DNA from 3 places in the Microbacterium sp. NPDC089696 genome. Region 1 is predicted to be linked to each of the others. Evidence: predicted binding sites of a transcription regulator. Region 1 holds the regulator's gene; each other region holds the start of a gene.
What was found. Region 1 encodes LexA, which represses DNA repair genes until DNA is damaged. Its sites were predicted from a motif close to TCGAACANNTGTTCGA; they were not measured.
Positions count from the first base shown of each region.

Region 2: the regulator LexA is predicted to act here: its motif matches at 7,060-7,075, upstream of ACIPY8_RS01755 (DUF222 domain-containing protein).
Region 3: the regulator LexA is predicted to act here: its motif matches at 4,874-4,889, upstream of ACIPY8_RS15745 (DUF222 domain-containing protein).

Region 1 is NZ_JBIVHF010000002.1:34,206-44,008, forward strand. It holds gene ACIPY8_RS10470 (AAA family ATPase) at 1-1,059, shown strand, start outside; gene hisH (imidazole glycerol phosphate synthase subunit HisH) at 1,081-1,722, opposite strand; gene hisB (imidazoleglycerol-phosphate dehydratase HisB) at 1,719-2,336, opposite strand; gene ACIPY8_RS10485 (histidinol-phosphate transaminase) at 2,333-3,427, opposite strand; gene ACIPY8_RS10490 (LysM peptidoglycan-binding domain-containing protein) at 3,554-3,916, opposite strand; gene lexA (transcriptional repressor LexA) at 4,196-4,882, shown strand; gene ACIPY8_RS10500 (prolyl oligopeptidase family serine peptidase) at 4,928-6,790, shown strand; gene smpB (SsrA-binding protein SmpB) at 6,797-7,273, opposite strand; gene ftsX (permease-like cell division protein FtsX) at 7,359-8,273, opposite strand; gene ftsE (cell division ATP-binding protein FtsE) at 8,270-9,328, opposite strand; gene ACIPY8_RS10520 (DUF2510 domain-containing protein) at 9,469-9,803, shown strand, end outside.
Region 2 is NZ_JBIVHF010000001.1:353,968-363,770, forward strand. It holds gene ACIPY8_RS01715 (SulP family inorganic anion transporter) at 1-353, opposite strand, end outside; gene ACIPY8_RS01720 (MFS transporter) at 527-1,942, opposite strand; gene ACIPY8_RS01725 (TetR/AcrR family transcriptional regulator) at 2,022-2,585, opposite strand; gene ACIPY8_RS01730 (DUF2520 domain-containing protein) at 2,824-3,549, shown strand; gene panC (pantoate--beta-alanine ligase) at 3,546-4,388, shown strand; gene panB (3-methyl-2-oxobutanoate hydroxymethyltransferase) at 4,385-5,254, shown strand; gene ACIPY8_RS01745 (MFS transporter) at 5,371-6,594, opposite strand; gene ACIPY8_RS01750 (ArsR/SmtB family transcription factor) at 6,701-7,006, shown strand; gene ACIPY8_RS01755 (DUF222 domain-containing protein) at 7,108-8,466, shown strand; gene ACIPY8_RS01760 (SDR family NAD(P)-dependent oxidoreductase) at 8,664-9,422, opposite strand; gene ACIPY8_RS01765 (helix-turn-helix domain-containing protein) at 9,422-9,685, opposite strand; gene map (type I methionyl aminopeptidase) at 9,734-9,803, shown strand, end outside.
Region 3 is NZ_JBIVHF010000002.1:1,113,424-1,123,226, forward strand. It holds gene ACIPY8_RS15725 (ABC transporter ATP-binding protein) at 1-854, opposite strand, end outside; gene ACIPY8_RS15730 (enoyl-CoA hydratase/isomerase family protein) at 1,070-2,131, opposite strand; gene ACIPY8_RS15735 (ATP-binding cassette domain-containing protein) at 2,253-4,238, shown strand; gene ACIPY8_RS15740 (hypothetical protein) at 4,306-4,755, opposite strand; gene ACIPY8_RS15745 (DUF222 domain-containing protein) at 4,900-6,345, shown strand; gene ACIPY8_RS15750 (glutamate-1-semialdehyde 2,1-aminomutase) at 6,381-7,703, opposite strand; gene hemB (porphobilinogen synthase) at 7,827-8,804, opposite strand; gene ACIPY8_RS15760 (uroporphyrinogen-III synthase) at 8,801-9,592, opposite strand; gene hemC (hydroxymethylbilane synthase) at 9,589-9,803, opposite strand, start outside.

The DNA of each region.
Region 1 (9,803 bases):
TCCGCACCGGCCGCATCCGCACCGGCCGGGCCGTCTCCGACCGTCCCTCCGCAGCCCGCCGCACCCCATGCGCCGGCCACACCCGCCGGACCGGGCCCCGACCACGCGGTCGCCACACGTCGGGAGCAGCGCGAAGCGGGCGTCGAGCGGCGCTCCTTCCTCCAACAGGACCCGCGGGAGGACCCCGCGCGTCGCGGCGGACGCGGATTCCTCAACCGGATCGGCTTCTCCCTCGGCCCCAACGCGAGCGAACGCGCGTCGCGCGACGATGAGCACGCCGTCAGCCGTCACTGGCCGGGACCCCGCACGGTCGCGGTCGTGAACGGCAAGGGCGGCGCGGGGAAGACCCCGGCGACGGTGCTGCTGTCGGCGGTGTTCGCGCAGTACGGCGGAGCAGGCGTGCTGGCCTGGGACAACAATCAGACGCGGGGAACGCTCGGCTGGCGGACCGAGACCGGCGCGCACGACCGGACGCTGCTGGAGCTCCTCCCCCAGACGCAGCGCCTGCTAGGCGCTCAGGGCCAGTCCGCGGACCTCGCGCACTTCGTGCACCACCAGCCGCAGGAGAAGTACGATGTGCTGCGGTCCAAGCCCATCCGCCTCGCACACGAGAATCGTCTGAGCCCGGCCGACGTCGATGCGATCCACGCCGTCGCCGCGAAGTTCTATCGACTCATCATCATCGACTCGGGCAACGACGAGTCCGATCCGATGTGGCTGCGGATGATCGACCGTGCGGACCAGCTCGTGGTCGCGACCACGACGCGCGACGACCACGCCGAGGCGGGCGCCCTCCTCCTGGAAGCCCTGGAGGACCGGGACGAGCGGTCAGCGCACCTCGCCCGGCAGGCGGTCGTCGTCGTGAGCCAGGCCGATCCCAAGGCGTCGTCCGTGGAGGTCGCCGAGGTCGTGGCAGGATACGAGCCGCTCGCCCGCGAAGTCGTGCGGATCCCCTATGACCGGGAGATGGTCGACGGGCACCTGCGGCTGCGCGCGCTCGCCTCTCCGACGCAGGAGGCGTGGCTGTCGGCCGCCGCCGCGGTCGCTCGCGGTTTCTGAGCGCCGGAACCGGACTCGGGGTCAGTCGCCGAGGCTGCCGATCCAGTTGCGGAGCAGCTGGATGCCGGCCTCGCCGGACTTCTCGGGGTGGAACTGCGTCGCAGACAGCGGACCGTTCTCGACGGCGGCGAGGAACGGGTCGCCGTGCGTCGCCCAGGTCAGCACCGGCTGCGGGAACGGCGGGATCACGTCGAGCTCCCATTTCTGAGCGGCGTAGGAGTGCACGAAATAGAAGCGCTCCTCCTCGATGCCGCGGAACAGCACCGAGTCCGCGCCGGGCGCGACCGTGTTCCACCCCATGTGCGGGAGCACGGGGGCGTTCAGCTCGGTGACCGCTCCCGGCCACTCGCCCAGGCCTTCGGTGTCGTGCCCGCGCTCGACTCCGTGCGCGAAGAGCACCTGCATGCCGACGCAGATGCCGAGCACCGGACGACCGCCCGCCAGACGGCGATCGATGATCTCGTCGCCGCCATGAGCGTGCAGGGCGTCGCGCACCGCCTGGAAGGCTCCCACCCCGGGGACGAGCAGTCCGTCGGCGTCGAGCGCCTCGGCGCGGTCGCGCGTGAGCACCGCATCCGCTCCTGCGGCGACGAGCGCCTTGACCGCGGAGTGGACGTTGCCGGACTCGTAGTCGAAAACGGCGACGCGGGGCGTCCGGGTCACAGCGCACCCTTGGTCGACGGGATGCCGTCCACGAGCGGGTCGAGCGCCTTTGCCTGGCGGAATGCGCGGGCGAAAGCCTTGTACTCCGCCTCCGCGATGTGATGCGGGTCGCGTCCATCCAGCACGCGGACGTGCACCGTGAGACCGGCGTTGAACGCGAGCGCCTCGAACGTGTGCCGCACGAGCGACCCGGTGAAGTGACCGCCGATCAGGTGGTGCTCGAACCCCGCGGGCTCACCCGTGTGCACGAGGTAGGGCCGACCGGAGATGTCGACCACGGCCTGCGCGAGCGCCTCGTCCAAGGGCACCAGGGCGTCTCCGTAGCGGGCGATCCCGGACTTGTCACCGAGTGCCTCGCGGATAGCCTGGCCGAGCACGATGGAGATGTCCTCGACCGTGTGGTGAGCGTCGATGTCGGTGTCACCGGACGCGCGGACGGTGAGATCGGTCAACGAGTGCTTCGCGAACGCCGTGAGCATGTGGTCGAAGAAGGGCACGGACGTGTCGATACGGCTCGCACCGGTGCCGTCCAGGTTCAGCTCGAGCTCGACGGTGGACTCCGACGTGGAGCGCACGCGGGTCGCGGTGCGCGGGGTCTGGGCGGTGCTGCTCATGATGCCGATCCTATCGAGGCGAGGGCGTCCAGGAACGCGGTGGTCTCGGCTTCGGTGCCGGCGGTCACGCGGAGGTGTCCCGGCAGGCCCACGTCGCGGATCAGCACGCCGCGGTCGTACAGCTCCTGCCAGACCCGCCGCGGATCCGAGACGCCGCCGAACAGGACGAAGTTCGACCACGACTCGTGCGGCATGTAGCCGAGGGCCTCGAGCGTGGCCGAGATGCGGTCGCGCTGTTCGACGATCTCCTCGACCATGCCGAGCATCACGTCGGCGTTGCGCAGCGCGGCGATCGCCGCCGCCTGGGTGAGCGCGCTCAGGTGGTACGGCAGGCGCACGAGACGCAGCGCGTCGATGAACGCCGGGTCTGCGGCGAGGTAGCCGACGCGGGCGCCGGCGAACGCGAACGCCTTGCTCATGGTGCGCGACACCGCGAGACGGGGGCGCCCGTCGAGCAGGGTCAGTGCGGAGGCGGCGTCACGGGGCGCGAACTCCTGATACGCCTCGTCGACGACGACGATGCCGCGGGACGCCTCGTAGACCGCCTCGACCACGTCGAGTCCGAGAGGCGTTCCCGTCGGGTTGTTGGGCGCGCAGAGCAGGATGACGTCGGGGTCTACCTCGGCGACCTGCGCGGCCGCCTCTTCTGCGGTGATCGTGTAGTCGGGCTGTCGCGTTCCGGCGACCCAGGTCGCGCCGGTGCCTTTCGCGATCAACGGGTACATCGAGTACGTGGGCGCGAAGCTGAAGGCCGTGCGACTCGGGCCTCCGAACGCCTGCAGGATGTGCTGCAGCACCTCGTTGGACCCGTTGCCCGCCCAGATCTGCGCGGGGTCCAGGCCGTGACCGAGGTACTCGGCGAATCCTTCTCGCAGGGTCGTGAACTCACGGTCCGGGTAGCGGTTCACATCGCGCAGAGCCACGGCGATGTCGTCGAGGATGTCGCTCGCGACGGCGTCGGGCACGGGATGCGTGTTCTCGTTGACGTTCAGCGCGATGGGCAGTGGGGCCTGAGGCGCACCGTAGGGAGTGAGCCCTCGGAGATCGTCACGGAGCGGAAGGTCGGCGAGCGAAGCAGTCACCCTTCCCATGGTAGAGCGAGCTCGACGCCGCTCGTCATCCGGTGACGCTGCATGAACGATCCGTGTCCACCCGACTGTCAGCGCCCTGTGATCCGGATCGGCGCCTCTGATCTCGATCGAGGCGCTGGTCACGCCTCAGTCCGTGTAGCCCGCGGGGATCGCGATCTCCTGGCCGATCTGCAGAGCACCGCCCTGCAGCGCGTTGAGGCGCGTGATGTCGCCGATGACCTCGCGCGGGTCGGCGCCGGGAGCGACCGCCTCGGCGATCGACCAGAGCGTGTCGCCCGGCATCACCGTGACCGTCTCGAAGGACGCCGTCGCGACGTGCTCGTTCGAGGCGATGGCGCTGCCGCCGCTCAGGGCCGCGAACGCGATGCCCGCCGCGAGAGGAACGGCCGCGATCGCGAGCACGACACGACGACCACGCGCCGTCAGCCGGAGGCGAGTCGCCGGACGTGCCGGGACGACTGCTGCGCTGCTGAAGGTGATGGTGCTCATCTCGTGCTCCTCTGGTGACCGCGGGGCGGTGAAGGTGGCGTAGCGTTCGCATCCGCGACTCGGCCGGGAGCCGGGAATGCGAAGCTACGTTCCGAAGGTATCTTCGAATTCGAACATCTGTCAAGACTTCTTCGAAATCCGCTCTCCGAATCAAGCGACACGCTCGAACAGATATTCCCTATCGGCGTGCTTCTCGGATACGGTTTCGATACGAACACCCCACCACGGACCTCCGACATTCGAATCGGGACGCCGGAAACCGCACCTCCGAGGAGCACCATGAGCGAGAACTCCGCCCCCGAGTCCGAGGCGCCGCGCACTCGCCGCCGGAAGAGCCTCAGCCCCAAGCAGATGGCCATCCTCGAGGTCATCCAGACCTCGATCAGCCGCTACGGCTATCCGCCGAGCATGCGCGAGATCGGCGACGCGGTCGGTCTCAAGTCGCTGTCGAGCGTGACGCACCAGCTCGGCCAGCTCGAGCTCAGCGGCTACCTTCGTCGCGACCCGGGCAAGACCAGGGCGATGGAGGTCCTGATCGACCTCCCCGGCACCGGCACCGAGAACCCCGCCGACGTGGCGACCCCTGTCGGCGACGCCGCGCTCGTCCCTCTGGTCGGCCGCATCGCCGCGGGCGTCCCGATCACGGCCGACCAGCAGGTCGAGGAGATCTTCCCCCTGCCGCGCCAGCTCGTGGGCAAGGGCGACCTGTTCATGCTCAAGGTCTCCGGCGAGTCGATGATCGACGCCGCGATCTGCGACGGCGACTGGGTCGTCGTCCGCTCCCAGGGCACCGCCGAGAACGGCGAGATCGTCGCCGCGATGCTCGACGGCGAGGCCACGGTCAAGGTGCTGCGGCGCCGTGACGGACACACCTGGCTGCTGCCCCGCAACTCGGCATTCGAGCCGATCCTCGGCGACGAGGCCGTGATCCTCGGCAAGGTCGTCGCCGTCCTCCGGGCCGTCTGACCCCCGCGCCGAGTATCCGGGGGCGTCCGCGCCTAGGCTCGAAGCATGAGCGCACCGTACGGCTCCTGGTCCTCCCCGTTCTCCTCCGCGGCGATCGCCGCGGCATCGCCGCGCATCGACGGCGCGCGCTTCGTGGGCGACGAGGTGTGGTGGGGCGAGTCCGTTCCGGCCGAAGGCGGTCGCGTCGCGGTGCGCAGCTCCACGGGCGACCTCGTCCTCCCCGCTCCCTGGAGCGCGCGCTCACGCGTGCACGAGTACGGCGGCGGCGCCTGGACCGCCGACCGCGAGGGCACCCTGTACTTCGTCGACGGGAAGGATCAGCGCGTGCGCAGGATGCCGCGCGGCGGCGATCCCGTGCCTCTCACCCCGGGCGGTCCTGCCTACGGCGGGCTGCGGCTGCAGCACGGACGCCTGTTCGCCGTGCGGGAGGACCTCACCGTCGACCCCCATCGTCGCGGCATCGTCGAGATCCCCCTCGACGGCTCGGCCGCCGACGATGGGCATGCGCTCACGGTGGTCGTCGAGAGCGAGGGCTTCTACGCGCATCCGGCGCTCTCCCCGGACGGCTCACGGATCGCATGGGTCGAGTGGCACGCGCCACGGATGCCGTGGCAGGAGGCCTCGCTCGTGATCGCGGGCCGCGACCGTCGCATCGTCGTTCCGACCCGCGCGGCCCTGCAGCCCGAGTGGCTCGGCGACGACGAGCTCGTGTACGCCGACGATCCCTCCGGCCGCTGGGCGCTGCACCGACTCCGGTTGGACGGGGACGGCGCAGCGGGCACGCCACGCACCGCGACGCCCGAGGTGGATGCCGACACCGGCTACGGGCTCTGGGTGCTCGGCAACCGCTGGTTCCAGCCGCTCGACGACGGCCGTGTCGTAGCGGTCCGCACGAACGGCCGCGACGACGTGGTGGTCGTCTCCCGCGACGGCAGCGCTCGTCCTCTCGACCTCCTCGCCGACGGCCACGTGAGCGTCGACGATGCCTCCGGCTCCCGCGTCCTCCTGTCCGGCAGCAGCTCGACGACCGCCCCCGGTGTCTGGGCCGTCGACGTCGACTCCGGAGATGTGGAGCGCATCGCGGGAGGGGCGCCCTCCGATCCGGCGTGGATGCCCACGGCATCCGCTCTGCTCGTCGACGGGCCGCACGGGCCGGTGCACGCCTTCGCGTATGACCCGCGCAACCCCGAGCAGGCGGCCCCCGACAACGAGCTCCCGCCGTATGTCGTGCTCGTGCACGGCGGCCCGACGGCCCACGTCACGGGCGCGTCTTCGGCGGCGATCGCGTTCTATACGAGCCGGGGCATCGGCGTGCTCGACGTCAACTACGGCGGCTCGACGGGATACGGGCGCGCCTACCGCGAACGCCTCGACGGCCGATGGGGCGTCGCCGACGTGGACGACGTGATCGCCGCCGCCCGGGGGCTGGCCGACGCCGGACTGGCGGACCCCGCGCGCATCGCGATCCGCGGCGGGTCAGCCGGCGGCTGGACCGTCCTGTCCGCCCTCGTGCGAGGCGGGACCTTCGCCGCCGGGATCAGCCGCTACGGCGTGGCCGACCTGCGGATGCTCGTCGAGCACTCCCACGACTTCGAGGCGCACTACATCGAGGGGCTCGTGGGGCCGCTCCCGGACGCCGAGCAGCTGTACGTCGACCGCTCCCCGCTCACGCACGCCGACCGGATCGACGTGCCCGTGCTGCTGATGCAGGGCGGCGTCGACCGCGTCGTGCCGCCCGAGCAGTCCGAGGCGATCCGAGACGCCCTGCAGGCACGAGGCGTCGATCACGAGTACGTGCTGTACCCCGACGAGGGCCACGGCTTCCGGGCGGCGGAGACGATCGTCGACGCGCTCGAGCGTGAACTGGCCTTCCTCGGCCGCGTGTTCGGCTTCACGCCCGCGGACTGAGCGCGGTCACTCCCCGACGCGGTTGCGGAGCCGCATGGCCCGTTCGGCCTCGCGCGTGTCCTGACGCTCGCGCAGGGTCTGGCGCTTGTCGTACTCGCGCTTGCCCTTCGCGAGGGCGATCTCGACCTTCGCGCGCCCGTCCGAGAAGTAGAGCCTGAGCGGGATCAGCGTGTAGCCCCCGGCCGAGACGGCGTGCGCGAGCTTCGCGATCTCCTCGCGGTGCAGCAGCAGCTTGCGGATGCGCTTCGCCGAGTGGTTCGTCCAGTGCCCCTGCGAGTACTCCGGGATGTGCACGGCGTCGAGGAAGACCTCGTTCCCCTTCACGAAGGCGTAGCCGTCGCTGAGGTTGGCGCGTCCCTGACGCAGCGACTTCACCTCGGTGCCGGTGAGCACCATCCCCGCCTCGTACGACTTCTCGATGTTGTAGTCGTGACGTGCGCGACGATTGGTCGCGATGACCTTCTCCCCGCGTTCCCTGGGCATGATTCTCTCCTGATCCGTGCCGTGACGACGTGCGGAGCCCGATGGCGGGCGCACGGCAGCCTGTCAGTCTATACCGCGGACGCGGTCAGGTGCGAAGCCAGCGGCGGATCGCGAACCCGGCGGACAGCGCGGCGAGCACCACGCCGATGCCGATCAGCACGGGGACGACGAGTGCCGCGTCCTGCATCGTGATCCACGTCGTGATGAACGGCACGCGCCCTCGAAGGTAGCCGTTGACGCCGAAGTGCACGCCCGCGACGACGGCGGCGCTCGCGAGGACGGATCCCAGGAATGCGGCGAACACGCCCTCCAGCACGAACGGCGTCTGGATGAAGCGGTTCGACGCTCCGACGAGGCGCATGATGCCGATCTCCTTGCGCCGGGCGTACGCCGACAACCGGATCGTCGTGCCGATCAACAGGATCGCGGCGATCAGCATCAGCACCGCGATGCCGACGGCGATGTACGTCGCGACCGTGAGCGCCGAGAACAGCGGCTCGAGGTACTGCAGCTGATCCTGCACCTGCTCCACGCCGGCGACGCCGTTGAACGCCTCCGAGATCACCTGCGACTGCCCCGGGTCCTTCATGGTCACGAAGAAGACCTCGAACGCCTGGTCGGGCGTGATCACACTCGCCTGCTCCTCCCCGAGCTGCGCGACGAGCTTGGCGTACGTGTCCTCCTTGGTGTCGAAGGTCACCTCGCGGATGAGCGGAGCGAGCGCCTCCCCGTCCAGCTGGGCCCGCACGGCGTCCACCTGATCCTCGGTGGCGCCGCCGTCGACGCAGGTCTGCGATTCGGAGATCGTCGAGCACATGTACACGGCGACCTGGGCGCGCTCGGTCCAGTACCCGCGCATGGTGCCGATCTGGGACTGCATGAGGATCGCGGCGCCGACGAAGGTCAGCGACACGAAGGTCACGAGCACGACGGAGATCACCATCGAGATGTTGCGTCGGAGGCCGCCGAGGGCCTCCGTGAGGATGAGTCCGATTCTCATGAGGTAGGGCCCACCTCCTCGGCGCCGTCGTCCGACAGGCCGAGCCGGTCGGCCACCCCCAGCTCCGCCACGTCGACCTGCGGCAGCACGATGGGGTGCGTGCGCGGCCCCACGGCCGCGGCCGTCTCGACAGCCTGCTCGTCGATCTGCGGTTCGATGGGCGCTGCCTGCGCCTCCGGGGTCTCGGATGCGGTGGGCACGGCGTCGGGGGCGGATGCCGCAGCCTTGCGCTGCACGTGCAGCTCCTCCGCGAGCGCCGCGCGCACGACGGAGAGGTCGGCGGTCTGCCGCTGGACCTCCTGGACCGCGGTGAGGGCGGCCGCGGCGGCGGCGCCGCGGACCTCCTCGGGAACGAGCCGCGGGATGTTCGACGTGTCGCCGTAGCCGCCGTGCACCTCGTCGCGCACCATCTCGCCGTCGCGGAGCTCGATCACGCGCCGCTGCATCTGGTCGACGAACGCCGCCTCGTGCGTGGCCATGAGCACGGTCGTGCCACCCGCGTTGATGCGCGCGAGGAGCTGCATGATGTCGACGGAGGTCGCGGGGTCCAGGTTTCCGGTCGGCTCGTCCGCCAGCAGCACCTGCGGGCGGTTGACGAGCGCGCGAGCGATCGCGACGCGCTGCTGCTCACCGCCGGACAGCTCGTGCGGCATCCGCTTCTGCTTGCCGTCGAGGCCGACGAGGGCCAGCGCCTCGGGCACGGCCTGCTGGATGAAGCCGCGCGACGAACCGGTGACCTGGAGCGTGAACGCCACGTTCTGGTAGACGGTCTTCGACGGCAGCAGCCGGAAGTCCTGGAACACCGAGCCGATGTGCCGACGGAAGTACGGCACCTTGCGGTTCGCGAGCGAGCGCAGGTCGCGTCCGAGCACGGCGATGCGACCTGTCGTGGGCACGTCCTCGCGGAGGATGAGTCGCAGGCATGACGACTTCCCCGACCCCGACGCACCCACGAGGAAGACGAACTCCCCGCGCTGCACCTCGAAGTCGACGCCGGACAGAGCGGGCCTGGAAGTCCCGCGATAGCGTTTCGTGACGTTCTCGAACCGAATCATGGCGGTTCGAGCCTAAGCGCGCGGATTCGTCTGCCCGCGAGCGACACCCCGCAGGCCTCCTCCGCGTCGGAGGGCACTGCTATACATGGAGGTGTCGATCCGCGCGGTCAGCGCGGACGAAGGACTTCCGAGGGGACATCATGACGACGCCTGCAGGCTGGTACGACGACGGATCCGGTCGGCAGCGATGGTGGGACGGCACTCAGTGGACCGAGCACTTCGCTCCGGCCGCCGAGCCCGCCGCTCCCGCCGAGGCGACGCCCGCCGCCGAGGAGACCGAGGCGACGATCGCCTCGGCCGCCGCCGTCGAGACGTCCTGGTCCGCCGCGCCGTCCAGCGACACTCCGGCGGAAGACGCCGGGGCTCCGGATGCCAACGCCGCGAGCGCCGGCGAAGGCTCGGCGGCCGAGTCCGCGCTCCCCGAGACCGCGCTCCCCGAGACCGAGGTCGACCCGGTCACGCCGCCCGAGGCCGC
Region 2 (9,803 bases), on a different contig from region 1:
AGGATCACCTGGAAGATGCCCGCCAGGATGACGGTTGCGATGAAGTAGTCCATCCCGTAGGTCGGGGCGACGGGGGCGATCACGAGCGCCACTGCTCCGGTCGCCGCGGTGACCATCGCCGGCCGCCCGCCGAGGAACGCGATCGACACCGCCATGATGAACGACGAGAACAGGCCGACCTTCGGATCGACACCCGCGATCACCGAGAACGCGATCGCCTCCGGGATCAGTGCGAGGCCGACGACGAGCCCTGCCAGGACCTCCCGCGTCAGCATCCGCGGGCTCTTCAGCGCGTCGAGAACGGAGGGTTTCGCCCGATAGCGGGCACGATCATCGACCGTGAGTGCAGACATGGGGATGCTCCAGAGAAGGGCCGCGCGAAAGGGGCCGACAGTCCAGAGTAGAGCGGATGCGGGGGGCGACTCTGCAGGGGATTCGCGCTTCGGAAGGACGGATGTGCGGCATCCGTCCTTCCGAAACGCGATCTACCTGTCGAGAAGACGACGCGTCACCCGACGCCGAGCCCTCACCGCCGCCGCGCGAACCCCGCCACGACCGCGCCGGCCACCGTCACCGCCGCGGCCCCGAGGAACAGCCACGAGAATCCGCCGGTCATCGCCTCGGGTGCCGCCACCCCCGCCGCGGTCAGAGCCTCGGTGCGGAGGGAGGCGACGGTGCCGAGCGCGGCGAGTCCGAGGGCGCCGCCGATCTGCTGGCTGGTGTTCACGAGTCCTCCGGCGAGTCCCGCCTCCCCGCCCTCGACGCCGTCGACCGACAACTGCGTGGCGGTGACGAACGCTCCGCCGAGTCCGACGCCGATGAGCAGGGTCGGGCCGAGCAGGTGCGCCGCGTATCCGGCATCCGCGGGGGCGAACGACAGCCACACGAGGCCGACCGCGAGCGCGAGCAGCGATCCGATGAGGGTCGCCGTCAGGCCGAGGCGCTGCACGACCGCGGGCACGATCCCGGCGACGACGACGAGGGCTCCGGCGAGCGGCAGCTGCGAGAGGCCGGTCGTGAGGGCGTCGTAGCCGAGCACCGCCTGCATGTAGACGGAGAGGGCGAAGAACAGGGCGACCATCCCGGCGCCGACGAGCAGCACCACGACGTTGCCGATCGACAGGGTGCGGTTGCGGAAGACCCCGAGCGGTACCAGGGGCGACGCCGTGCGGCGCTCGATCGCGACGAACGCCGCACCGAGGGCGACCGCGAGCACGAGCAGTCCGAGCGGGAGCGGATGCAGGATGCCGACCTGCTCGACCGCGCTGAGCGCGCCGACCACGGCGACGAGCGCCCCCGTGATGGTGACGGCTCCCCACACGTCGAGCTTCTCGCTCGCCGACACGGTGTCGCGGGAGATCAGCAGCGGAACGGCGACGAGCACGATGATGCCGACGGGCACGTTCACGAAGAACACCGACTGCCATCCGAACGCCCCGGTGAGCACGCCGCCGAGCAGCACACCGGCGGCGGATCCGATACCCGCCACGCCGCCCCATACGCCGAGCGCCTTCGAGCGATCGCGCGACTCGGGGAAGAGCTGCGTGAGCAGGGCGAGCGCCGACGGGGCGAGCAACGCAGCCGAGACGCCCTGCAGCGCGCGCGCCGCGAGCAGCATCTCGCTCGAGAACGACAGCCCGGCGAGAGCGGATGCCGCGACGAAGCCGGCCGTGCCGAGGAGGAAGATCCGGCGGTGGCCGTAGCGATCGGCGAGCCGTCCGCTGAGGAGCAGCAGTCCGCCGAACGCGAGCACGTACGCGGTGATCACCCACGCGAGCGCAGCTGTCTCCATGTCGAGTTGCTCGCCGAGAACGGGGAGCGCGATGTTCACGATCGACGCGTCGAGCACGACGAGGAACTGCGCGAGAGCGAGGATGCTCAGAGCGAGCCAGCGTCGACTGCTGCGCGCGGTCACGGTGGGGGCGGGGGTGATGAGGGTCATATGATCTCCTGATTCCGGTTGTTAGTGAGTGGTCACTCACTCATGAGGACATGCAAAGGCCCGACCTTCGCCGGGTGGTTCATTCGGGGTGGCGGATGCCGTGCGCGACGATCTTCGCCCACGGTGCGCTGCTCTCGTCGACGCGGGCGGTGACGATCAGGTGGCACAGCTGTCCGTAGGCGATGAAGCGCTGCACGGCGTCATCGCTCCCCGCCGACCGCTGGCGCACGAACTCCGTGACCTTCGCGAGTCCGGAGCGCAGCGCGTCCCCGATCTCGGGGATCTCCGCCGCGGACTGCGCGTGCACCTGCAGCATGAGCAGCGACCGATCGCGGATGAGGTCGGCATACGCCTCGCCCATCGCATCGAGCACCTCGTCGGGCGCGGGGGACTCGGCGGCGTCGGCCCCGGTGTCCAGCGCCTCGACGATCCGCTCGAAGCACGCCTCGAGCGCGGCGACGAACAGCTGCTCCTTGCGTGGATACAGCTTGAAGACGTACGCGGGGGAGATCTTCGCCTCGCGGGCGACGTCTGCCACGGTCGTGCGGAAGTACCCGCCGCGCGCGAACTCCACCAGCGCGGCGGCCGCGACGAGCGGTCGGCGGACGTCGGCGGTCGAGAGGATCGGGCTGCGCGGGGTCATGTCAGCGACTGTACTCGCGTGAGAGTGATTGGTCAATCACTCTCTACGGCGATGTCTAACAGGATCGGTGGTAGCCGCGGCTCTGAAAGCAGAATGCTGTCTATCGTGCGCTTGGGGACATCAAAGTAGTAACTGGAGTGACTGTTACGTATGTCAGATCGCTCCCGAGTTTGGCGTGCGTGCCGCGTCGGGCGGATACTCGACCCATCCGCATCGACGATCTCGAGCGACAGAAACCATGACATCCACACCCTCCCGGACCTCCGCGCCGACCATCGCCATCGTCGGCGCCGGCCGTGTCGGAAGCGTCCTCTCCCGGGCTCTCCGCGCGGCCGGCTTCGACGTCGTCGGGCCGCTCCGCCGGAGTGAGGAAGGTCCCGCCGTCGACCTCGCGGTTCTGTGCGTTCCCGATGCCGCGATCGCTGAGGCGGCGGCGTCCGCTCGTCCCCATGCCGCCCGGATCGCGCATGTCTCCGGCGCGACGGGGCTGACCGACGTCGACCTGAGCCTGCACCCGCTGCAGACGTTCACGGGTGCGGAGTCGCCGGCGGTCTTCCGTGGCATCGGCGTCGCGATCGACGGCCGCACCGGCGGCGATCGGGCACTCGCCGCGCACCTCGCGACCGCGCTCGGCGCGGTGCCGTTCGGGGTCGACGACGATCACCGCGCGAGTTATCACGCCGCGGCATCGTTCGCCTCGAACTTCCTGCTCACCGTGCTCGACGCGGCGGAGCAGCTGGCCGCGCCGGCCGGTGTCGAGCGGGCGCACCTCGCCCCGCTCGTGCGGCAGACCGTGGAGAATTGGGTCGCCTCCGGGGCGGCCGCCGCCCTCACGGGACCGATCGCCCGGGGCGACGAGGTGACAGTGGCGCGGCAGCGCGCGGCATCCGGCGATCTCGTTCCCCTGTTCGACGCGCTCGCCGCCGCGACCCGCGAGGTCGCCGCCAGGAAGGACGACGCATGAGGATCCTCCGCACGATCGCCGAGGTGCGCGCCGCCCTGCGCGCAGCGCGCGCGACGGGGCAGACCGTCGGGCTCGTCCCCACGATGGGCGCGTTCCACGAGGGGCATCTCTCCCTCATGCGGGCTGCGCGCGCCGAGCACGACCTCGTCGTCGTGTCACTGTTCGTGAATCCGACGCAGTTCGCGCCGAACGAGGACCTCAGCACCTACCCGCGGGACGAGGCCCGCGACGCCGCGCTCGCCAAGGCCGAGGGCGTCGACATCCTCTTCGCCCCCGCGCCCGCCGAGATCTACCCCGACGGCTTCGCCACGAGCATCCACGTCTCCGGCCTCACCGAGGTGCTCGACGGCGCGAGCCGCGGCGCCCACCACTTCGACGGCGTCGCCACGGTCGTCACGAAGCTGTTCGGCATCGTCCGCCCCGACTCCGCGTACTTCGGGCAGAAGGACGCGCAGCAGGTGCTCGTCGTGCGCCGCGTCGTGCGCGACCTCGACCTCGACGTGCGGATCGTCGCCTGCCCGATCGTGCGCGAGAGCGACGGCCTCGCTATGAGCTCGCGCAACGTCTACCTCGACGCGGATTCTCGGGTGCAGGCGACCGCGCTGAACCGAGCGCTCGATGCGGGGGACGCGGCGCACCTCGCGGGTGCCGATCCGCTCGCGGCCGCCCGCGCCGTGCTCGCCGAGGCGGGCATCGATCCGGAGTATCTGGAACTCCGGGATGCCGAGACATTGGCGCCCGTCGAGACCGTCGACCGCGACGCCCTGCTGCTCGTCGCTGCCCGGGTCGGCGCTGCCCGCCTGATCGACAACCACCTGCTGAAGGGGTCCACCGCATGAGCGCCCACGCCGCCCCGACCCGTCGCCTGACCATCGGCGACCTCGCGCGCAAGAAGGATGCCGGCGAGCCGATCGTCATGGTCACGGCCTACGATTACCCGAGCGCGCAGATCGTCGAGTCCGCGGGCGTCGACATGGTGCTCGTCGGCGACTCCGCCGCGATGACCGTGCTCGGCTACGACAGCACCGTTCCCGTCACGATCGACGAGATGCTCATGCTCACGAAGGCCGTGCGGCGCGGACTCTCGACGCCCCTGCTCGTGGGCGATCTGCCGTTCGGGTCGTACGAGGCGTCGGACGCGCTCGCGCTCGAGACCGCGCAGCGCTTCGTAAAGGAGGCGGGCGTCGACCTCGTGAAGATCGAACGCGGCGGCACGACGGTCGACCGGGCCCGCGCGCTCGTGAATGCCGGCATCCCGGTGGTGGGGCACGTCGGTCTCACGCCGCAGACCGCCACCGCCCTCGGCGGCTTCCGCGCCCAGGGCCGCACGGCCGAGGCCGCGCTCGCCGTCATCGACGACGCGCTCGCCCTGCAGGATGCCGGTGTCTCGCTGATCGTCGTCGAAGCCGTGCCCTCCGCCGTGACGGCGGCGCTCGTGCCGCTGCTGCGCGTCCCGGTGATCGGCATCGGCGCGGGAGGCGACGCCGATGGCCAGGTGCTCGTGTTCCACGACCTGCTCGGCATCTACGACGGACCCGCGGCCGCCTTCGTCAAGCGCTACGCCGACGTGCGGACCGCCTCGATCGACGGCGTCGTCGCCTACGCGCGAGAGGTGCGCTCGGGCGAGTACCCCGGCCCCGAGCACGGCTATGGGATGCCGGACGCCGAGGTCGCCCGTCTGCAGGAGCTGCTTGCGGGGCGGTAGGTACGGGCCGGACCGCGCCGGGAGGAGTTCTCCGTGACGGGAGGAGGCGGGCGCGGCATCCGTCCTCCCGAGGGGGGTTCTCCTCCCGAACCGGTGGGGCCGAACCGCGACCCGGACTACTCCGCCCGACGGACCCGCAGCACGAACGCGATGACCGCGAGCGCGATGACGACGACCCCGTAGCCGACGCACACCGTGCCGAGGCCGAACACTCCGACGAGGGTTCCGGCCACGACCGCGGGTACGGCGAACGCGAGGTAGGCGAGCACGTAGATGACGGCGAACGTGTCGGCGCGGGCGGTCGCGGGGATGCGGGGCGCGAGCGATCCGACGACGCCGGAGAACGCGGTGCCGAAGCCCATGCCGGTGATCGCGGTGGCGGCGAGGTAGAAGGGGAGTGACGCGACGCTCAGCGCGATGAGCGACAGGGACGTGCCGACCGCGAGGGCCGCAGTGCCGAAGATCACCGAGGTGCGCGGGGCGCGTCGACGGAGGGTGAACGCCGCGACGGCACCGACGCCGGCCAGCATCGCGACCGACAGACCCTGCCAGGTGTGCGCCTCGCCGCCGAGCTCCGTGCGCACGATGTTCGCGCCGAGGGAGAGGAAGAGCCCGCCGGTCGCCCAGCCCGCGATGACCGCGGGGGCGCCGCGCCAGAAGTCCGCGCGGATGCTGCCGGGGATCGACAGGCGGAAGCTCAGCGACGCCCACACGCCGGGCTTCAACGGTGCGGTCTCGGGCGCGAGCAGGAACAGGCCCGCGAGGACGAGGTACGCGACCGTGAGCGGGGCGAACACGTCGAGCAGGGGTTCGCCGGTCGCGTCGAGCGCGATGCCCGAGACGAGAGCTCCGAGGGCGAGGCCGATGCCGGGGCTCAGCGCGTTCCAGAGCGCGGCGGTGCGGGATCGGCCGCCGGGCGCCAGGTCGAGGGCGGCCGCGGAGAGCGCGGCGATCAGCACACCGCTCGCCGCGCCCTGGAGGATCCGCGCGAGGACGAGCGTCGCGACAGAGTCGGCATGCCAGAACAGCACCATGCTGCCGGCGAGGATCAAGAGTCCGCCGATCACGACCGGGCGGCGTCCGATGTGGTCCGAGAGCGACCCCGCCGTGAGGAGAGCCAGCAGCAGGGCGATCGCGTAGACGGCGAACACCGCGCTGATCACGATGGCGTCGAAGCCGATCTCGGCGGCGAGCACCGGGTAGAACGGCGACGGCGCGCTCGCACCCATCATCATCACGATCTGCGTGCCGACCGCGAGCGCGAAGCCGAAGCCCGCGCGGCGGATCGGGGCGACGGGTGCGGCGGCCTCGGTCGTGACGATCGGCTGAGTGGTGGTCATGGCGGCTCCTCGGGGTGGGTGCGCTCCGGCATCCGATTAGTTCGAGAAACATCGAACCTTTGCGACAGTACTCGCCTTCCCTCGATTGTTCAACTATTCTCGAACTATGCCTGGCGACCTCCCGCACCCGGATCGCTCCGAGATCCAGCTGACCGACGTGCTCTTCGCGCTCAGCGACCCCGAACGCCTCGCGATCGCGCGCCAGCTCGCCGACGGCCCCCTCGACATGGCCGCGTGCCACGCCACCGACCCGAACCTCCCCAAGTCGACCAAGTCGCACTTCATGAAGGTGCTGCGCGAGGCTGGCGTCATCCGCAACGAGCCCAACGGCCGGCGCCGGATGCTCACACTCCGGCGCGAGGAGCTCGACCAGCTGTTCCCGGGGCTCTTGGACTCGGTGCTGCGGGGCTGACGCCGGGACCTGCATCCCGCACCTCCTGCTGCATCTCGGAGTGCTGGAACTCTTCGTACTTATCTTCGAATCTTCGTTGTGATGCCGCCTAAAATGGAGGCATGGCAACTCTGACCGCACTGCACGAGGCGATGACCCGCCTCGATGATGTGTGGGCAGAATGCGATGACAGCCGATCGCTCTCTCGGGCGCAGCTCATCGCCGTCAACGGTGCCGTCGATGCGCTCAAGAGACGCCTCGATGCCGTGCACGCCGACGTGGCGGCGCGGATCGCCGAGGAATCGCGGAGCGAGCTCGGCGCCGACAGCCTCGCGAAGCAACAGGGATACCGATCGTCGGCGAAACTCATCGCGGCGAGCACGGGTATGTCCACGGGTGATGCCTCGCGCCTGATCATGGTCGGAGAGGCGACGGCTCCGCGAGCCGACCTGCTCGGCGCCCCGCTGCCCGCGAAGTATCCGCTGGTGCGTGACGCCCTCGGTGTCGGCGCGTTGAGTGTGCAGGCCGCGGCTCTCATCGTGGCGATGCTCGACCGGTGCCGCATAGTCGCAGGTCGTGAACGTACGGCCGAGGCCGAACGTTCACTCACCGAATCGGCGCGGGGGCTCGGACTCGACGATGTGCGGCGACTCGTGACGAAGGCGGAAGGGCGACTGGACTCCGGCGGTGTCCAGCGCCGGGTCGACGAACAGCGCGCCCGACGCTCGGTGACGATCTTCGAACGCGACGGGATGGTTCATCTCGATGCCCGACTCGACGCGGAGTCCGCGGCGCCGGTCGTCACGGCGATTCGCGGGTACGTCACGGCGGCGTTCGCGGCGCGAGCGGACTCCGCCGGTGCGGATGCTCCCGATGCCGACCGTCGCACTGTTCCCGTGCTGCAGGCTGACGCGCTCTCGCTGTTCTGCACTCATGTCCTCGGGTGCGAAGAGCGTCTGCCGCTCGGGGGAGCGACGGTCGTCGTGCGGGTGGCGCTCACCGACCTCGAGTCGGATGCCGGAACCGCGGAGATCGACGGACTGGATCAGCCTGTCGGAGCGGGAGCCGCGCGCCGGATGGCCGCGGGTGGGGGAATCATCCCGTGCGTGCTCGGTGGAGACAGCGAGATCCTGGACTGGGGTCGCGAGAAGCGTCTGTTCACCAGGGCCCAGCGTCTGGCGCTCATCGAACGAGACGGTGGATGCGCGATGTGCGCGCTGCCGCCGCAGATGACCAAGGCGCATCACATCCGCTGGTGGGGTCGAGATCGCGGGCCGACCGACCTCGAGAATGGTGTCCTGCTTTGCGAGACCTGTCACCACCGGATCCACGACAGCGGCTGGGAGATCCGCGTCGAGGGGCGAGGCGTCGACGGGCGGGTGTGGTTCGTTCCGCCCCGGTGGGTCGACCCCGATCAGACGCCTCGACTCGGCGGGCGGGCGCGCTTCGACGTCGGGCGGAACTTCGCGACGGTCGCGTGAGGGGGACGGGGTCTGACGGTCGCGCGGGTGGGTGTGAGTCTGCTCGGTGGCGTGGAAGCGAACGAGCGTCCCTCGGCGGCGGCGGCGGGGGGTCGGCGGGGGTCGGCGGAGCCACAGAGCCAGTGACGTGCAGCGGCCGGCGGAATCGGGCACACGGTGGGCCACACCGTTGCGAGTCTTCGATGGCATCGCGGCGCTCAGCGGAAGTAGGACGCGCCGTTCAGGTCGAGCACCGTGCCCGAAGCCCAGACCGCTCCGGGTGAGGTCAGATACGCGACCGCGTCGGCGACCTCCTCGGGGGTGCCGACGCGATCGAACGGGCTCTGCCCGCGGATGCCGTCGCCTCCGGTTCCCTCGAGCTTCGACGCCTGCCGCTCGGTCGCGATCATCCCGGGCGCGACCGAGGTCACGGAGATGCCGTGCGGCGCGAGGACGAGCGCCATCGACTGGCCGAACGCCTGCAACCCGGCCTTCGTCGCCGCGTAGGCGGGGTGATCGGGCTCGCCGCGGAACGCCCCGCGCGACCCGACGTTCACGATCGCGCCGCCGTCGCCCTGCGCGATCATGTGCTGCGCGACGAGCATCGTCACGTTCGACGCCCCGAGCAGGTTCACGGCGACCATGTCGGCCCACGCGCGCTGCCAGTCATCGAACGACACCTCGTCGACACGGTGCGCGTTGGCCGCGCTCGGCGCGACGGCAGCGTTGTTCACCAGGATGCCGATCGACCCGAGTGTCTCCACCGCGGCATCCACCACTGCCCGCGCGCCCTCGGGGTCGCCCAGGTCGCCGCCGACGAGCACGTGTCCGGAGCCGTCGAGCGATGCGAGGGTCTGCGCCGCGGCGTCCCGGTCGCGGCCGTAGTGCACCGCGACGCGATCGCCGCGACGGGCGAACGTCTGGGCGACGGCGCGACCGATGCCACGGGAGGCGCCCGTGACGAGGGCGGTCGCCATCAGGACGCGACCCTGCCGCGTGCCGGCTCGATCTCCGTCCACACGGCATCGAGCGACAGATGCAGAACGCCGGCGATCGCGGCGATCGTCGAGAACGCCGGCGTCGCGACGCGACCCGACTCGATCTTGCGCAGGGTCTCGGGCGAGACACCCGCGTCGAGCGCGACGCTCAGCATCGACCGTTCGCCGCGCGCTCGCCGCAGCAGGGCGCCGAGGCGCTCTCCACGCTCGACCTCGGCAGGGCTCAGCGGCAGTCGCACCATCATGTGCCGATTCTAATACCGGGATAGTTTGACCGGTATAGTTATCCCATGATCGAGATCCTCACCCCTGCCCAGCTCGACCGCGCCCGAGACACCGGCGCGCTGGTCGGCGGCATCC
Region 3 (9,803 bases), 1.1 Mb from region 1:
ATGATCTGGCCGATGTACTGCATGAAGGCGAAGAGCGTGCCGACCTGGACGGTGCCGTTGTTGACCTCGATGCCGCCGAACCAGATGACGGCGACGACGGTGACGTTGAGGATCAGCATGAACAGCGGGAACAGCAGGACGAACAGCGAGCCGACCTTGCGCCCCACGACCATGATGTCGGTGTTGGCCTCGCGGAACCGCTCCTCCTCGATGCGCTCGCGCACGAACGCGCGCACGACGCGCACGCCGGTGAGCTGCTCGCGCATGACGCGGTTCACGGCGTCGAGCTTGCCCTGGTAACTGCGGAACAGCGGGACCATGCGCCCGATCACGAGCGCGGCGAGGATCAGCAGCAGCGGCACGGAGACCGCGATCAGCCAGCTGAGGCCGGCGTTGGTCTGCACGGCGAAGATGATGCCGCCGATCGCGAGCAGCGGCGCCGTGACGAGCATGGTGGCGCCCATCATGGCGAGCATCTGCACCTGCTGCACGTCGTTGGTGTTGCGGGTGATCAGCGAGCCGGCACCGAACTGCGACACCTCGCGCTCCGAGAAGCCGCTGACCTTGCCGAACACGTCGGAGCGGATGTCGCGGCCGGCGCTCATGGCCGCGCGGGCCGCGAAGAAGGTCGCGATGACCGAGGCGACGATCTGGCCGAACGAGACGGCCAGCATGAAGAGACCCGTGCGCCAGATGTAGCCGGTGTCACCGAGGGCGACGCCCTTATCGATGATGTCGGCGTTGAGGCGGGGCAGGTAGAGAGTGGCGGCGGCGCTGGCGAGCTGGAACACCAGCACCGAGAGGAGCAGCCACTTATAACGGGACAGATAGCGGACGAGAATTTTTCCCAGCACAGGCGGACTTTCTAGGAAGGATGACGCGGCGGATCTCCCGGCAGGCGGACGCGGGCCGACGATCGCGCACATGCAAGAGTGCCACGAACCGGCGACATTCGTATCCCCCTCTGGGGGGACCTTCGCTCACAGCGAACCGATCCGCGCTGCGGCCGGGGGTTTCTACACCGCGGTGAAGAACCGCGGACGCCGCCCGACGGGCACCGCCGCGGTCGTCAGAACAGCGCGCGCTCCGGGACGTACCCGCGCGCGGGACCTCCGGCATCCGGCTCGAGCTCGGCGATCGTCGCGGGGCTCCAGTGGGGGTCGCGGTCCTTGTCGACGATCTGCGCGCGGATGCCCTCGACGAGGTCGGGGTGCTGTCGCACGAACCACATCACACGGCGGTACTCGCCCTCCAGCGCGGCACGGAGGCCCGGCATCGCGCGGGCCTCGCGAACCGCGTCGAGCGTCACGGCGAGCGCCGTGGGGGCGAGAACCTCGAGCAGGTCGGCCGTCGCGGCGGCATCCGGTTCGGTGCGTGCCCGCAGTCGCTCCACGATCCCGGCCACGGTGTCGGCGGCGAACGCGTCGTCGATCCATTCCTGCGCGGCCGGCAGCGCGGACGGCTCCGGCGTCTCGTCGAAGAGCAGGACGATCTCGGCCGGCCCCGTGGGATCGGCGCGGTAGGCGAGCGCCTCGCGCAGCGCATCGAGTCGATCGGACGGGACGAAGTGGTCGGCGAAGCCGAGGAGCACGGCGTCCGCTCCGTCCATGGTCGCCCCCGTGAGGCCGAAGTACTCCCCGAGGCGCCCGGGGGCCCGACCGAGCAGCCAGGTGCCCCCGACGTCGGGCGTGAAGCCGATGCGGGTCTCGGGCATCGCGAGCTTCGAACGCTCCGTGACGATGCGGATCGCGGCGTGGCCGGCGAGGCCGATGCCTCCGCCCATCGTGATGCCGTCGGCCAGGGCGACCACGGGCTTCGGGTACTCCGCGATCATGGCGTCGAGCGCATACTCGGAGCGGAAGAACTCGGTCGTCGTCTCGGCCTGGCCCGCGACGATCTGGTTGTAGAGGGCGCGCACGTCGCCGCCCGCGCACATTCCGCGTTCGCCCTCGCCGTCGATCAGGACGATCTGCACGTCGGTGTCGTCGCGCCATGCCGCGAGCGCCGCGGTGAGCGCCTGGATCATGTCGACGTCGAGCGCGTTGATCGCCTCGGGACGGTTGAGGGTGAGCCGTCCCAGTGCCCCTTCCGTGCGGACGAGGACGCGGGGCGAGGCGGTCGATGCGGTCACGCGTGCCAGGCTACCCCGTCGTCCGGGGCTTGCCTCTGCACACGATCGTGCGGTAAATGCGCGATCCGGCGGCTTTTCCGGCAGGATAGACGGAACCGCCCATTGCAACGAGAGGTCGCGGATGCCCGACGGACAGGTGCTCGAGTTCACGCGCGTGACGAAGCGCTTCAATGACGTGACGGCGGTCTCCGACCTCTCCGCACGTGTCGAGCCGGGAGTCGTCACAGCTTTCCTCGGCCCCAACGGCGCGGGGAAGACCACCTCTCTGCGCATCCTCCTCGGACAGGTGCGCGCCACGAGCGGCACCGCCACGATCGGCGGCGTCGCGTATCCCGAGCTGCGCCACCCGCTGCGCACGATCGGCGCCGTGCTCGAGGAGACGGTCTATCGCCCTCGCCGCAGCGCCTCGCGGCATCTGACCATCGCGGCCAAGGCCAACGGCATCCCCCTGTCCCGCGTCGACGAGGTCCTGTCGCTCGTGGGTCTCGAGCATGAGGCGGAAGGACGCGTCGGCAGCTTCTCGCTCGGGATGCGCCAGCGCCTGAGCGTCGCGCACGCGCTTCTCGGCGATCCCGGCGCCCTGGTCTTCGACGAGCCCGCGAACGGACTCGACCCCGAGGGCATCCGGTGGATGCGGCTCCTCATGCGTCGCCTCGCCGACGAGGGCCGCACGGTTCTCGTCTCGTCCCACGTGCTCAGCGAGATCGAGCAGGTCGCCGATCACGTGCTGGTGCTCTCGAAGGGACAGCTGGTGCTGTCGAGCGGCATCGAGACGCTCGCCGATCCCTCGGGCGGATCCGTGGTCGTCGACTCCGCCGATCGCGTCGGACTGCGCACCGCGCTCGCGTCGGCGGGCTTCGAGGTCGAGGTGCTGCGTTCCGGCCTCCGTGTCCGCGGCGGCGACGCCCAGACGGTCGGCGCGATCGCCGCGTCGGCGGGCGTCGCACTCAGCACTCTCGTGCAGCGCGGCCCCACGCTCGAGGACGTCTTCATCGACCTGGTCCGCGGCGGGACTCTCGGCGCGCGCGGCGCGGCGGCCCCCGCCTCGGAGCACGTCGTCCCGCAGGAGCCGGCTCCCGCGCCCGTCGAGGTGGAGGCGGATGCCGACGCCGTCGAGGCGGATGCCGGTGCCGTCGAAGCGGATGCCGGTGCTGTCGTCGTGCCGCCGATCGATGCCGCAGTGCCCGGCGCGCCCGCGAGCGTCGAGGGCGCGATCGCCGTCGACGCCCCGGAGACGGAGACCCCGGTCGAGGCGGACGCTCCGGAGCCGACCGACGCCGAACCCGCACACGAGCTCGCCGTGGACGCGGAGGCGGAGCCTGCCGTCGACGTCGACCGGTCCGACGAGGACGCGACCGAGCACGCCGTGGACGCGGAGGCGGAGCCTGCCGCCGACGTCGACCGGTCCGACGAGGACGCGACCGAGCACGACTCGACCGAGCACGACTCGACCGAGCACGACGATGCGTCGGATGCCGAGGACGCTAACGCCGACGCTCCGGCACCCTCGTTCGACGACATCCTGTTCGGAACGGGCAGCGCCCCCGATGGCGAGAACCCCGACGAGACCGCGGACGCTCCCGCGGCGGACGGGTCGGTCGCCGACGCCTCCGGTGTCGAGGTCTTCGACGACCTCGGCGCGCAGGACGGCGACGACGGTCAGGCGGGCGAGCCCGACGAGTCGGACCCCCGCTCGGCCGCGGTGTCGACGATGCTCGCGGCCGCGGCACGCGCGTACTACGACGACGAACCCGCGGACTACCCGCTCGGCGACGCGGAGACGTCAGCCGCGACCCCGGGTGAGGACGCCGCCGGGTCCGACGACGCCGATCCCGCACGCGAAGGCGACGGGTCGGGCGACGAAGCGCAGTGGTCCGTCGCGAGCACCGGGGTCATCGACCAGGTCCCCGCCTGGGCGCCGGCCGCCGATCCGAGCGCAGACGGCCATCAGGCCGAGACCGACGAGCACGAGCAGAGCGACGAGCACGAGCAGAGCGAGACCGGCGAGCGCGAGCAGAACAACGAGCACGAGCAGAGCGAGACCGGCGAGCGCGAGCAGAGCGACGAGCACGAGCAGGGCCGGGACGACGAGGGCCGACAGGACTGACGCCGCTCCTCGAACGACGAATGCCCTCCGCACCGATCGGCGTGGAGGGCATTCGCGTCTTCGAGGACTAGGCGGGCCGGGGGCGGATGACGGGCCGCCGGCGCTGCTTGGACACGGGCGTCGGCGCGGTGGCGACGATCTCCTCGACGTCAGCGGCCTCGGCGGAGACGTCGAGCCGGAGAGCCTGCGTGAGCGCGAGGCCGTGTCGCGTCGTGAGGATCAGGCGTCGGAACTGCGGGTCGCCCTCGAGATCGATCACGACGCTCGGACGGTGCCGCCGGATGAGCACGAAGTCGACGCTGCCCGCGGCCTTCCAGCTCCCCGAGGCGAGGACTCCCGGGATGTGCGTGCCCGGGTTCGGCACGCCGCGCAGCCACGTCCACGCGTCGTCGGTGAGCTGGACCTTCGTGATCGTCTCTCGCGCGATACGGAGGTTGTCCCGATGGAAGCTGGCCGCGCGCTCGATCGGGGAGAGCACGACCTCGAGTTGCGTCTGGTCCAGCAGCAACGTCACCATGCGTACAGTCTGCCAGCGGCACCCTGCCAGTTGCCTGCGTCTTCTTCACAGGACCACAACGATCCCTTGTCCGTTCCCACCATCACGCCCTCGTTCATTCCGATGTTCTGCTCGAGTTTCGAACAAATCTACTAAACTGGAGGCATGGCAGCAATTCCGGAACCCGACCTCGACCGCCGTCGCGCCCTGCTCGACGCCTGGGTCGAGAAGCGGCGACGGATCGCCGTCCTGGAGGCCCAGGCATCGTCGCTGCTCGCCGAGCGGATGACGTTGTCGCAGTCGGACGCGGCGGAGAACCCCTTCCATCGCGATGCGATCCATCGCTCGATGATCGCCGAGTACGCCGCGGCCGGACGCCTCTCCACCGGGGCGGTGGAGTACGCCTTCACCGATGCCGCCTTCCTCCACCGGAGCCACCCCGAGGTGCTCGCCGCGTTCCGCGCGGGGTCGATCACGGCCGCTCATGTGCGGGCGATCGTCCGCGAGGGCGGCATCGTGCGCGAAGCGGTCGACAACGGGATCGCGGAGCCCGGCGCGGTGAGCGTCTTCGATTCCGGTGCGGTGATCGTCGCGCAGAGCGAATCCCCCGCACGGACGGCCGTGCACGTGCGCGCTCTCGCCGCCGTCCTGGCCGGAGTCACGGTGAACGAGCGTCATGCCCGCGCGCGGTCGGAGCGCGCGGTGACCATGCGCTCCGTCGACGACGGTCTGGCGCTGCTGACCGTGGTCCTCCCCGAGCACCTGGCCGTCGCGATCATGGATCGCCTGACCCGCCTCGCACGCGGGGTCGTCGCCGCACGCGTGTCGGAGCCCGCGCGCGACGACCGAGCGATCTTCGGCGACGGCACGTTCACGACCGACCCGCTGATCGACACGGCGGCGGACCCCGAAACCCGACTCGCCGTCGATGGGGTGACCGATCCGGTCGAGACTCCCGAAATCGAGGCCCCCGAAGTCGAGACCCCCGACGGCGCTCGCCTCCCCGACGGTGCTCGCATCCCCCCGGACGACCGCACCATCGACCAGGTGCGCGCCGATCTGCTCACCGACCTGTTGCTCGCGGTCGACCCTTCCGCCGCGCACGGACAGGCTCTCGACGGCATCCAGGCCCGCATCCAGGTGACGGTCGCGGCGACGACGCTGGCCGGGCTGGATGATCGCCCCGCCGAGATCGACGGCGTCGGTCCGCTGCACCCCGACATCGCACGGGCCCTGGCGGGCCGCAACAGCGGATGGTCACGCCTCTTCCTCGACGCGCGCGGCCTGGTCACCGAGACCGACACGTACACACCCACCGAGCCGATGCGCCGGTTCCTCCGCGCACGCGACCAGCACTGCCGCTTCCCCGGATGTCGCATGCCCGTGCACCGATGCCAGGTCGATCACACCCACGATCATGCGAAGGGCGGCCGCACCGAGGTGCACAACCTCGGGCACCTCTGCGCGACCCATCACGTGCTCAAGCATCCGGACATCGCCGACGACCATCGGTGGAGTGCGCGACAGCTCCCGGACGGGACGATCGACTGGCTCAGTCCGCTCGGACGCTCCTACCGCGACGTCCCACGGCCACGCGTCATGTTCACGTGACTCGGGTCATGCGATCCGGATTCGTGCGCCGCGTGTCAGGCGTGGGCGTCTGCCGCGGCCTGGGCGGCGACGGGCAGAGCCGCCTCGATGCGCTGGAGGTCCTCGTCACCGTGAGCGGCAGTGAGGAACCACGCCTCGAAGACGCTCGGCGGCAGAGCCACGCCCTGCGCCCGCATGCTGTGGAAGAACGGGGCGTACCGGAACGACTCCTGCGCCTGCGCCTCCGCATAGTCTCGCGGGGCGGCCGCACGGAAGGACGCGTTGAACAGGTTCCCGGCGTGGGCGACCGCGTGCGGGACTCCCGCGTCGGAGAGAGCGCTGTCGAGGGCGGAGGCGACGCGTGCCGCCGCAGCGTCGACCGCGGCGTAGACCTCCGGGGTCGCCAGACGCAACGTCGCGAGGCCGGCTGCGACCGAGAGCGGGTTCCCCGACAGGGTGCCCGCCTGGTACACGGGGCCCACCGGCGCCAGCAGGTCCATCACCTCGGCGCGGCCCCCCAGCGCGGCGAGAGGCATCCCGCCGCCCACGACCTTGCCGAACGTGACGATGTCCGGGGCGTACAGCTCTCCGGCCGCGGCCTGCAGACCCCAGAACCCGGCGGGGTGCACGCGGAAGCCCGTGAGCACCTCGTCCAGGATCAGGAGCGCGCCGTGCGCGTGCGCGGTCTCGGCGAGGAAGCGGTTGAATCCGGGCTCCGGCGCCACGACGCCCATGTTGGCGGCGGCGGCCTCGACGATCACGGCGGCGATGCGGTCGCCGTGCTCCGCGAACACCGCGTCGAGCGCATCCCGGTCGTTGTAGTCGATGACCAGGGTCTGCGCGGCGATCGGCGCCGGCACACCGGCCGAGCCGGGCAGCGCGAGCGTGGCGACGCCGGACCCCGCGGCCGCGAGGAGACCGTCGGAGTGGCCGTGGTAGTGCCCGGCGAACTTCACGAGCAGGTCGCGGCCCGTGGCACCGCGAGCCAGTCGGATCGCGGTCATCGTCGCCTCGGTGCCCGTCGACACCAGACGCACGCGCTCGATCGGCGCGGCGTCGCCCACCCGCACACGGTCGGCGATCAGCTCGGCGAGCTCCACCTCGCCCTCGGTCGGGGCGCCGAAGGACAGACCGCGCGCAGCGGCCTCCTGCACCGCGGCGACGACCTCGGGATGTGCATGTCCGAGCAGCGCCGGACCCCAGGACGCGACGAGATCGACGTACTCGACGCCCGCGGCATCCGTCACCCGCGCCCCGCGCGCCGAGGCCAGGAAGCGCGGCGTGCCCCCGACGGACCCGTACGCCCGCACCGGCGAGTTCACGCCACCGGGGATCACCGCACGTGCGGCGGAGAACAGGTCGTCATTGCGGTCGGTCACAACGCGGTCGGGCACAGCACACTCCTCAGACGTCGCCCGGAAGGCTCCGAGCACGCGTTCCAGGCTAGCCCGAGCCGCTGGGTACGGGACTCAGGACCCGAGCCGCCCGTCAGGAAGGGGCGCTCAGCCGCGCAGCCAGCGCGCGGCCTCGGTCGCCCAGTACGTGAGCACGGCATCGGCGCCCGCGCGACGGATCGACAGCAACGACTCCAGGATCGACGCACGACGATCGATCCACCCGTTCGCCGCGGCCGCCTCGATCATGGCGTACTCGCCCGACACCTGGTACGCCCACACGGGGATGTCGACGGCGTCGCGCACCTCGCGCAGCACGTCGAGGAACGCCATCGCGGGCTTGACCATGACGATGTCGGCGCCCTCCTGCTCGTCGACGACGGCCTCGCGCACGCCCTCGCGCCGGTTGCCCGGGTCGAGCTGGTAAGTCCGACGATCTCCCTTCAGCTGCGAATCCACGGCCTCACGGAACGGACCGTAGAAGGCGCTCGCGTACTTCGCCGCATAGGCGAGGAGCAGCGTGTCGGTGAACCCCTCGGCGTCGAGAGCCCGGCGGATGACCGCGACCTGGCCGTCCATCATGCCCGAGAGCCCCAGGAGCTGCGACCCGGCCCGCGCCTGCGCGAGCGCCATCGATGTGTAGCGCTCGAGCGTCGCGTCGTTGTCGACCGAGCCGTCGGCCGCCAGGACACCGCAATGCCCATGGTCCGTGAACTCGTCGAGGCACAGGTCCGTCTGCACGACCAGCGCGTCACCGACCTCGGCGGCGAGCGCCTCGGTCGCCACGTTCAGGATGCCTCGCGGATCGTCCGCCCCCGAGCCCCGCGCATCGCGCACGGCCGGCACGCCGAACAGCATGACGCCGCCGACACCGGCCTCCGCGGCCTCGGTCGCGACGGCCCTGAGCGAGTCGAGCGAGTGCTGCGCGACGCCGGGCATCGAGCCGATCGGCTGTGCCTCCGTGAGGCCCTCGCGCACGAACACCGGCAGCACCAGCTGGCGCGGCTCGATCGAGGTCTCGCGCACCAGGCCGCGAACCGCCGGCGATCGGCGCAGGCGACGCAGTCGCACGTCGGGGAAGCTCACGGCGCCAACTCGTCCGCCGCGTGCGGAAGCGTGAACGTCGACACCGCGTCGATGAGAGCGTCGACGGTCTGCCGGTCGGCCACGACGGTGATCGGGAGTCCGGCCTTGTCGGCGTCCCTCGCCGTGCGCGGACCGATCGCCGCGAGCAGGGTCTCGTCGGGGATCTCCGGGAACTGCTCGCGCACCTGGGCCGCGACCGAGCCGCTCGTGATGAGGATCGCGTTGATGCGACCGTTCTCGACGTCGCGCTTGATGCGATCCGTCACCGGCACACCGACCGTGCGATAGGCCACGACGCTGTCGACGTCGTGCCCGGCCTCCTGCAGGTGGACGCTGAGCACGGGCTTCGCGATCTCGCTCCGCAGGGCGAGGATGCGCCGCGGCTCCGTCTCGAGAGCGATCAGCTGCTCGGCCATGCCCTCCGCCGAGTTGTCCTGATCGGGCACCAGGGCGACCTCGTAGCCGACGGCCTGGAGCGCCGCGGCCGTGGTCTCCCCCACGGCGGCGATCTTCGTCTCACGAGGCACGACCGCACGGTGCGCGAACATCACGTCGACGGTCGTCGCGCTCGTGACGGTCAGCCAGTCGTACGCGCCGTCCGCGAGCTGCGCGAGCGCCACGTCGAGGGCCGCCTGGTCCGTGGTCGGCGCGAAGTTGATCAACGGCGCCACCACGGGGACGGCGCCCTGGGCGCGGAGGCTCGCGGCGACGCCGTCGCCCCACGGCCCCCCACGCGGCACGAGGATGCGCCAGCCGCTCAGCGGTCGGTCCTGCTTCGGTTCAGTCATGAAGAATGCTCTCGGGAAACAAGGTCGGCCGCCCCTTGTTCGAGCAGCCGACGGGCAACAGTCAACCCGAGCTCGCGCGCTGCGTGCATCGGGTCTGCACCATCGGCAGCATCCGCCCCATTGCCACTGCCGTTCCGACGAATATACTCCCCGTTCAGCACCTCGGTGACGTCGAGACCGATCCGACGCTCCCCCTCAGGGGCGTACACGA